Regions from separate parts of the Aliivibrio thorii genome, predicted to be linked through region 1. Evidence: riboswitches for the same ligand, from Rfam matches in the RefSeq annotation. Region 1 holds a riboswitch; the other holds the start of a gene.
The links. A riboswitch is a leader RNA that binds a small molecule or an ion and turns the genes downstream of it on or off. The one in region 1 is predicted to bind lysine.
Positions count from the first base shown of each region.

Region 2: it holds a riboswitch for lysine, as region 1 does, so the genes downstream of both, AC2IP4_RS04760 (Na+/H+ antiporter NhaC family protein) here and lysC (lysine-sensitive aspartokinase 3) in region 1, are expected to answer to the same signal.

Region 1 covers NZ_CM170654.1:372,162-376,138, reverse strand. Annotated here, with positions in the region: gene AC2IP4_RS01710 (pyridoxal-phosphate-dependent aminotransferase family protein) at 1-988, opposite strand, end outside; lysine riboswitch at 1,204-1,376, shown strand; gene lysC (lysine-sensitive aspartokinase 3) at 1,442-2,794, shown strand; gene metH (methionine synthase) at 2,878-3,977, opposite strand, start outside.
Region 2 covers NZ_CM170654.1:1,038,707-1,042,683, reverse strand. Annotated here, with positions in the region: gene AC2IP4_RS04765 (nucleotidyltransferase domain-containing protein) at 1-14, opposite strand, end outside; gene AC2IP4_RS04760 (Na+/H+ antiporter NhaC family protein) at 122-1,708, opposite strand; lysine riboswitch at 1,790-1,973, opposite strand; gene AC2IP4_RS04755 (H-NS family histone-like protein) at 2,234-2,638, shown strand; partial or broken gene AC2IP4_RS04750 (MipA/OmpV family protein) at 2,798-2,983, opposite strand; gene AC2IP4_RS04745 (IS30 family transposase) at 2,987-3,943, opposite strand.

The sequences.
Region 1 (3,977 bases):
AATTATACTCATTCAGTAATCGACTTCTAACTTCTACATCGCTAACATCTTCTGGAATATAAACGGCATTAAGCTGTGGTAAACGATACGCTTCATCAACCATAAACTGAATACCTAGCGATTCTAATCCTTCTTTTAATTCTTGATGATAAAATGCATGTCGACTCCACGCGGCTTCTAATCCTTCATTTTTAAGCATCAATAATGATTCGTGCAATGCATACAAACTATTTACAGGCGCAGTATGGTGATAACTTCGTTTTCCTTCACCACTCCAATAAGACAGGACTAAGCTTTGATCTAAGAACCAGCTTTGCACAGCTTTAGTTCTTGATTTCATCTTATCGACCGCTCGCTTAGAAAACGTCACAGGTGATAAACCAGGAGTACAAGATAAACATTTTTGAGAGCCAGAATAAACCGCATCTAATTGCCATTTATCAACGAATAATGGTACACCACCCAACGACGTTACTGCATCAACAATAGTTAAGCAGCCATGTTGACGCGCAAGAGTTGAAATGGATTCTGCATCACTTAATACACCGGTTGATGTCTCTGCATGCACAAAAGCGACGATCTTAATATCTGCATGTTGCAGTAAAGCCTCTTCAACTTTATTTAGTGAAACTGGCTCACCCCATTTATCATCGATAACAATCGCAGTTCCACCACATCGCTCAACATTCTGACGCATACGCTCGCCAAAAACACCATTACGGCAGACTAAAACTTTTTCGCCTTCTTCCACGAGATTAACAAAACAAGTTTCCATTCCTGCACTTCCTGGTGCAGAAACCGCAATGGTAAACTCATTTTCTGTTTGAAATGCATACTTAAGTAGCTCTTTTACTTCATCCATCATTTTAATGAATAGAGGATCTAAGTGGCCAATCGTTGGGCGACTTAATGCCTGCAATACTTGTGGCGATATATCAGAAGGTCCAGGTCCCATAAGGGTTCTTTTTGGCGGGATAAAACTTTGCATCATTCACTCCTTGAAATATAGGGTGTTTAAAGAATAGACACAATAATAATTAAACTCAATTAGACGAAGTAATTAGAGTGACTTAACTATAGAAAATAGCCATAAAACACTTATATTTACTTTAAATCGGAGAAATGCAAATAAAGTCATTACTATTGATTGACATTTGTTTCATAAAAAAGCACATTGTTAACATATGTTTTGTTATATAAAACGTACACAGAAGAGGAGCACTGCCTAGGTAGCTTTATTTGTGGAGCCCAAACTCCCAAACAAATAAGTGAGGGAGAGCAGTGCCGAGATAATCTTGATTGGGAAAAGATTATCGATCGTACTGGCTGAATCCTTACGATTGCCACTTAATTTTAAGTGGAGAGCTTCTAGCAGCTATTTATTTTTTGCTATGACTCTTCACATTTATTTCCACATTGGATGTAGTCGGGAGACAGGAAAGTGAACTCTATAAATGTTGCTAAATTTGGCGGTACAAGTGTTGCAAATTTTGAAGCAATGAGCCGCAGCGCTTATGTCATAGAACAGAACCAAAATACTCACCTTGTCGTTATCAGTGCTTGCTCCGGAGTCACTAATCTTTTAGTTGAACTCGCAAACGGCACACAAGATAACAAAAGAAAAAAAGCAATCCTTTCTGAACTCAAGTCCATACATTTTTCAGTATTAGACCAACTTTCCGATCCAATTTACCCTGAAAAAGCCATTCTTGAAATTCTTGATGATATAGAAAAAGCGGCTGACGCTGCGACTTTCCAACCTAGCGATAAACTTACTGACCACCTTGTCGCGTGTGGTGAGTTAATGTCTACCCACCTTTTTACTCAACTATTGATTGAACGTGGAAATTCTGCGGTTCGCTTTGATATTCGAACCGTACTACGCACCGATTCCAAGTTTGGTAAAGGTGAACCTCAACTTGAAGAAATTACTCGTTTAGCTAGAGAAAAACTGATACCTCTATGCCAAAAACATATCGTTGTAACACAGGGCTTTGTTGGCTCAGATAGCCAAGGGAATACAACAACATTAGGTCGAGGAGGCAGTGATTACAGTGCCGCTTTGATTGCAGAATCAGTGAATGCGTGTGGATTAGAGATTTGGACCGATGTTCCGGGTATTTATACAACCGATCCACGCATTGCCTCTGCTGCCTCACCAATCCCTGAAATCAGTTTCAGCGAAGCCTCTGAAATGGCAAATTATGGGGCTAAAATATTGCATCCATCAACCCTATTGCCAGCACTTCGCCATCAAATTCCGGTATTTGTTGGTTCATCAAAAGAACCAGAAAAAGGCGGCACATGGATTAAACAACAGGTAAATAGTGCGCCTTTATTTAGAGCACTAACCTTGCGTTGTAATCAAACGATGGTGACGTTGCATAGTCCAAACATGTTCCATGCTTACGGTTTCCTTGCCGAAGTGTTTAAAATTTTGGCAAAATACCAAATATCTGTAGATTTAATTACAACTTCTGAAGTCAGTGTTGCATTAACATTGGATCAAACAAATACCAACGGAAAAGCGCCTGAATTGCCAGCAGAAGCACAGCAAGAACTTGAAGAACTCTGCACAATAGAAATAGAACACAATTTATGCTTAGTTGCCCTCATTGGTAATCAAATGAGTCACTCTAAAGGCTCAGCTAAACAAGTATTCGGTACTTTAGAGGATTTCAATTTACGTATGATTTGTTATGGTGCAAGTCAGCATAACCTCTGCTTCTTACTGCATGAGTCAGAGTCAAAACAAGCTGTAAAAGTGCTACATAAAGAGCTCTTTGAAAAATAAGCCTACACTTTAAGCTAATCTAAAAAAGCCCATTCGTTACTGGTGAATGGGCTTTTTGTTTTAATGTGCTTTATTTAAGAAGACTAGTTTAAGTTTGGACCTAACCATTTTTCAGTCTCTAGCATGTTCCAGCCTTTTCTCTCAGCATAACTCTCTGCTTGATCTTTTTGGATCTGAGCTATCGCAAAATAGCGAGAATCAGGATGAGAGAAATACATACCAGAAACAGAGGCTCCCGGCCACATAGCGTAGCTAGAAGTCAACGACATTCCTATTGCTTCTTCAACATCCATCAACTCCCACAATGTCCCTTTTTCTGTATGCTCAGGACAAGCAGGGTATCCAGGTGCAGGACGAATACCTTGATACTTTTCACGGATAAGATCATCATTTGAAAGGTCTTCATCTGGAGAATAGCCCCAAATATCTTTACGTACTTCTTTATGCAAATACTCGGCAAACGCTTCAGCTAAACGGTCAGCAACGGCTTGGATCATAATGGCATTATAATCATCACCTTTGGCTTTATAGTCATCTGCAAGCTCTCGTTCACCAATGCCACCAGTCACAGCAAAGCCACCAATCCAATCGGCCTTTCCGCTCTTTTTCGGTGCAATATAATCAGATAAACAATAGTTAAACCCTTTTGGCTTTTCTGTTTGTTGACGTAAATTATGTAGCACTTTCAATACCTCAGTGCGAGATTCATCGGTATACACTTCAATATCATCATCAACACTGTTAGCAGGAAAAAGAGCACACATTCCTCGCGCTTTTAGTAAGCCTTCTTTTTCTACACGATCCAACAGATCGTTCGCGTCTTTATATAAACGCTTCGCTTCTTCACCCACCTCTTCATGCTCTAAAATTGCAGGGTATTTGCCCATTAAAGACCATGTCATAAAGAAAGGAGTCCAATCAATATATTCGCGTAACGTCGCAACATCCATATCATCAATAATATGTACACCCGGCTTTACAGGTACTGGAGGCGTGTAGTTTACCCAATCAATATCGACTTTGTTTGCTCGTGCTCTTGCTAGTGAAACGGGTTTTGTTCGTGGTGTTTTACGGCTATGTTGATCACGCACACGCTCGTAATCTAAATCCAACTTCTCAATAAATGCTGGTTTCAATTCATCAGACAGTAACGAGGTACAAACACCAACCGCACGAGAAGCGT
Region 2 (3,977 bases), 670 kb from region 1:
GTATAACGAGACACAAAGCACTCCAATCAGTATAGATAAGAGAGTCATGATCGCGATTTAAAGAATAAAAAGCAATAAAAAACCGGCCATGATGGCCGGTTTATTTATAACTAAAAGACGCTTACGCTGTTACAGTACGCTTTTTAGACAGAACCATTAAACCACTACAAACAAAGATAAATGCAGCAGTAGAAGCAAGGAATGCCATCAATACAGAACCTGTAAAACCAAGAGCGATATAGCCAACCGCAGAAACAGCAGCAATTGATAATGCATAAGGTAATTGAGTTGCAACGTGATCAATATGGCTACAACGAGCACCAGTTGAAGAGAGAATCGTCGTATCTGAGATTGGAGAACAATGGTCGCCAAATACAGCCCCAGCCAATACAGCACCTAGCATTGGTAAGATTAGCGTAATATCTGTTGCTCCAGCCATGTCACCTGCGATTGGAAGCATGATGCCGAATGTACCCCATGAGGTACCTGTACTGAATGCCATTAAGCCAGACAGTAAGAATAAAATAACAGGGATCCAGTGAATACCAATACTGCCTTGCGCTAAACTAGATAAGTAGGAGCCCGTTTGCATATCACCAATTACAGAACCAATTGTCCATGCAAATAATAAGATCAGAATTGCACCAAACATAGACTTAGCACCGATCCACATTGTCATAGCGATATCTTTAATATCAATACCTTGACGGAATACAGTAAGTAATGCTGCCGCTAAACCGATTAGGCCGCCGTAACATAATGAAGCACCAACATCTGTATTTTCAAATGCACCAAGAATATTAAATTCTTTACCGTCGCCAATTAATGCTTGAGCACCAGTATAAATCATGAAGAAAATAGTCGCTACGATAAGTACGATAATAGGGAAAATCAAATCTGATACTTTACCCGTTTCACTTTCCGTAATATTTAGCTCTTCATTTAAATCTTTAGATTCAGCATTAACCGCTTGATCATCAAATCCATTACCACGCGCAGCTTCATTTTCATGATCGCGCATTGGACCAACATCCAATTGAAACCAAACAACGGCAAATACCATTAATAAAGCAAACACTGCATAAAAGTTCATTGGGATTAAACGTACATAAGCGCCTAATGCCGAATATTCAGTCACACCATGGGAAACTAAAATGCCACCAATAATAGTAATAATGTAAGCACCCCAGCTTGACGCAGGCATTAACACACACATTGGAGCAGCCGTTGAATCTAGGATATAAGCAAGCTTGGCTCTTGAAACATAAAAACGGTCAGTTACAGGGCGGGATATTGAACCAACAGCTAAGCTATTAAAATAATCATCAACAAAAATGAAGACACCAAGAAAGGCAGCAAGTAGTTTTGCACCACGTTTACTTTTAATTCTTGTTTGTGCCCATTCTGCGAATGCACGAGTACCACCAGAAAGAGTCAGCAGTGCTGTTGTCATACCTAATAAGATTAGGAAGGCAACAATACTCATATTCCAAGTATTAATAGAACCATCATCGATGAAAACACCTTTAACAGAACTAAAGGTATAAGATGCAGTGCCAGAAATGGAGTAATTAGACAGCAAAATTGCGCCTAAAACGATACCTACACCAAGAGAAAGTAATACTCGGCGTGTAACAATTGCTAAACCCAAAGCCACTAATGGGGGCAATATTGATATCGGAGAATTTGAAAAATCAGCTAAGTTCATGATCTACAACAACCAGTTTGGTTGGAGATCTACTGTTGACACGGCAATGCCGTTATAAAGGAAGTGAATATTAAAACATTTCCCCACAGTAGCGCTCCATAGTTAAAAAATAAAATTGACTATGGCAGTGTTATTCCTTTTCGAAATAACCCCAGCTAATACGTTTGATGAACGTCATTAACTTCGGCATTGACTCCTTTCGATTGTTGTCATAGGAATCACCCTCAAACAATCTACTCTTAGACAATGCGCCTCTACCCGTTTAGGTGGAAGTCATTGTACGGACTGAACACAATTTTGCAATACTATATCTGAGTATTTTAACATTAGATTACCAGCTAACTAGAATGGGATACTCTATCAATATTTAATTACAATTTTTACAATTTTTACAATCATAAGGAACCACTCTTAATATTCTTATCATTAAGATGGTTTTTATTTATTTATTTATTAAAAAATTTGTTATATTATTTTCTTGTTATATAATAATTGTATTATCAAAAATAAATTATGGAATCAAAAATGTCTGATACTATTAAAACACTGCTAAACTTACGTAGCCTACGCGTACTATCTCGTGAAATGACACTTGAGCAATTAGAAGAAGCACTTGAAAAACTACAATCAGTTGTAGCAGAACGTCAAGAGTCAGAAGCTGAAGAGCGCTCTCAACTTGCTGAGAAACAAGCAAAACTTGAAGAGTTCCGTCAAATGATGATTGAAAGTGGAATCGCACCAGAAGACCTATTAGATACAATGTCTTCTACAACAGTTAAAACTAAGCAAAAACGAGCTCCTCGTCCTGCTAAATATAAGTTCTTAGACCATGCGGGCGCTGAGAAAACATGGACAGGCCAAGGCCGTACTCCATCAGCTCTTCAAACTCAACTTGATGCTGGTAAATCTTTAGAAGATTTCTTAGTTTAATCATAGCGTATAATTTTTATATAAAGGGCCATTCTATAATAGAACGGCCCTTTTTATTTATGGCTGAACACTATCAACCTTCATAATTTATATCTCTAGTTTGGAAAGCATAGATAAACATGACTGTAATGGATCAATTAAAAACCACCATTTATATTTTTAGAATACGTATGCTATACCAACGTTACCTGTAGAGCTCGTCGTATGTTCTATCATAGGGCTATCCTCTAAATTTCCTTCTAGATTAACGTAGCGAAAACCACCTGTAGCACGAATATTTGGTGTTACATGAAAATACGTTGATAAACCAATAAAAAATTGCCCATCCCAGTCAGCATCAAATTGATGCTAGATCGTAACAATAACCGACACACGCTTACCGTTTAAAAACTCACTCGGACTCAGAAAATTTAATGCCTTTCTAGGCCTCGAATTAATCAAAAACTCTGCCTGTTTAATCTCTTTTGCTGCAAGTTCTCCAATGGCCATTCCCTTTGGGAAAAAACGTCTTAGTAAACCATTGGTATTCTCATTCAAACCTCGCTGCCAGGAATGGTAAGGTTTAGCAAAATAAATGTCACAGTTCAGATGCTTAGCTATCTTAGCATGACCCGCAAACTCTCCGCCATTATCAAATGTGATTGTTTTGCAAAGCCCTTTAAAGGGCTTCATCATGCGATTTATTCCACGAGTAACGGCTTTTTTGGACTTACTGCGTACTTTACAGGTAACTAATAGCTTAGATACTCGCTCTACCATCGTGACTAAATACCCATCTTGGCCATAAACTGTATCACCTTCCCAGTGGCCAACTTCTGATTTATCGTCAACAATTGTAGGCCGTTGAGAGATATCAACACGGTTAGGGATTAATCTTGCTCCTGCTTCTACACCTTTACGTAGTTTGTATTTTTTACCTTTTCGAGCAAGCATTCTTTGCCAATGCTCTCTTTTAACTACATTGTAAATCGTACTGCAACATATTGTATTTTCTATTTTTTCTTTACGAATCCGTCCAGATATCTGCTCTGGACTCCAACCAAGTTGCAGGTATGTTTGAATAATTTTCTTATTCTTTTGGTTACATTTTGTATGCTTAATTGAAAGTGTTCTTTTTTGAAAAGCATGTCTATGCGCTTGCTTGGCAGAATAACTTCCAGCAGGACAGCGTCGTAATTCCCTTGAAATGGAACCATTGCTCCGTTTTAATTTTTGTCCTATTTCCCGAGCAGAAATACAGTGTGTATTCCAAGCTTCAATCTGGTATCTTTCACTTAGTGTCAGTTGCTTATATTGGTGTCCCATGGGATTACCTTAGTTGATTGTGTGAGAGCTTGAA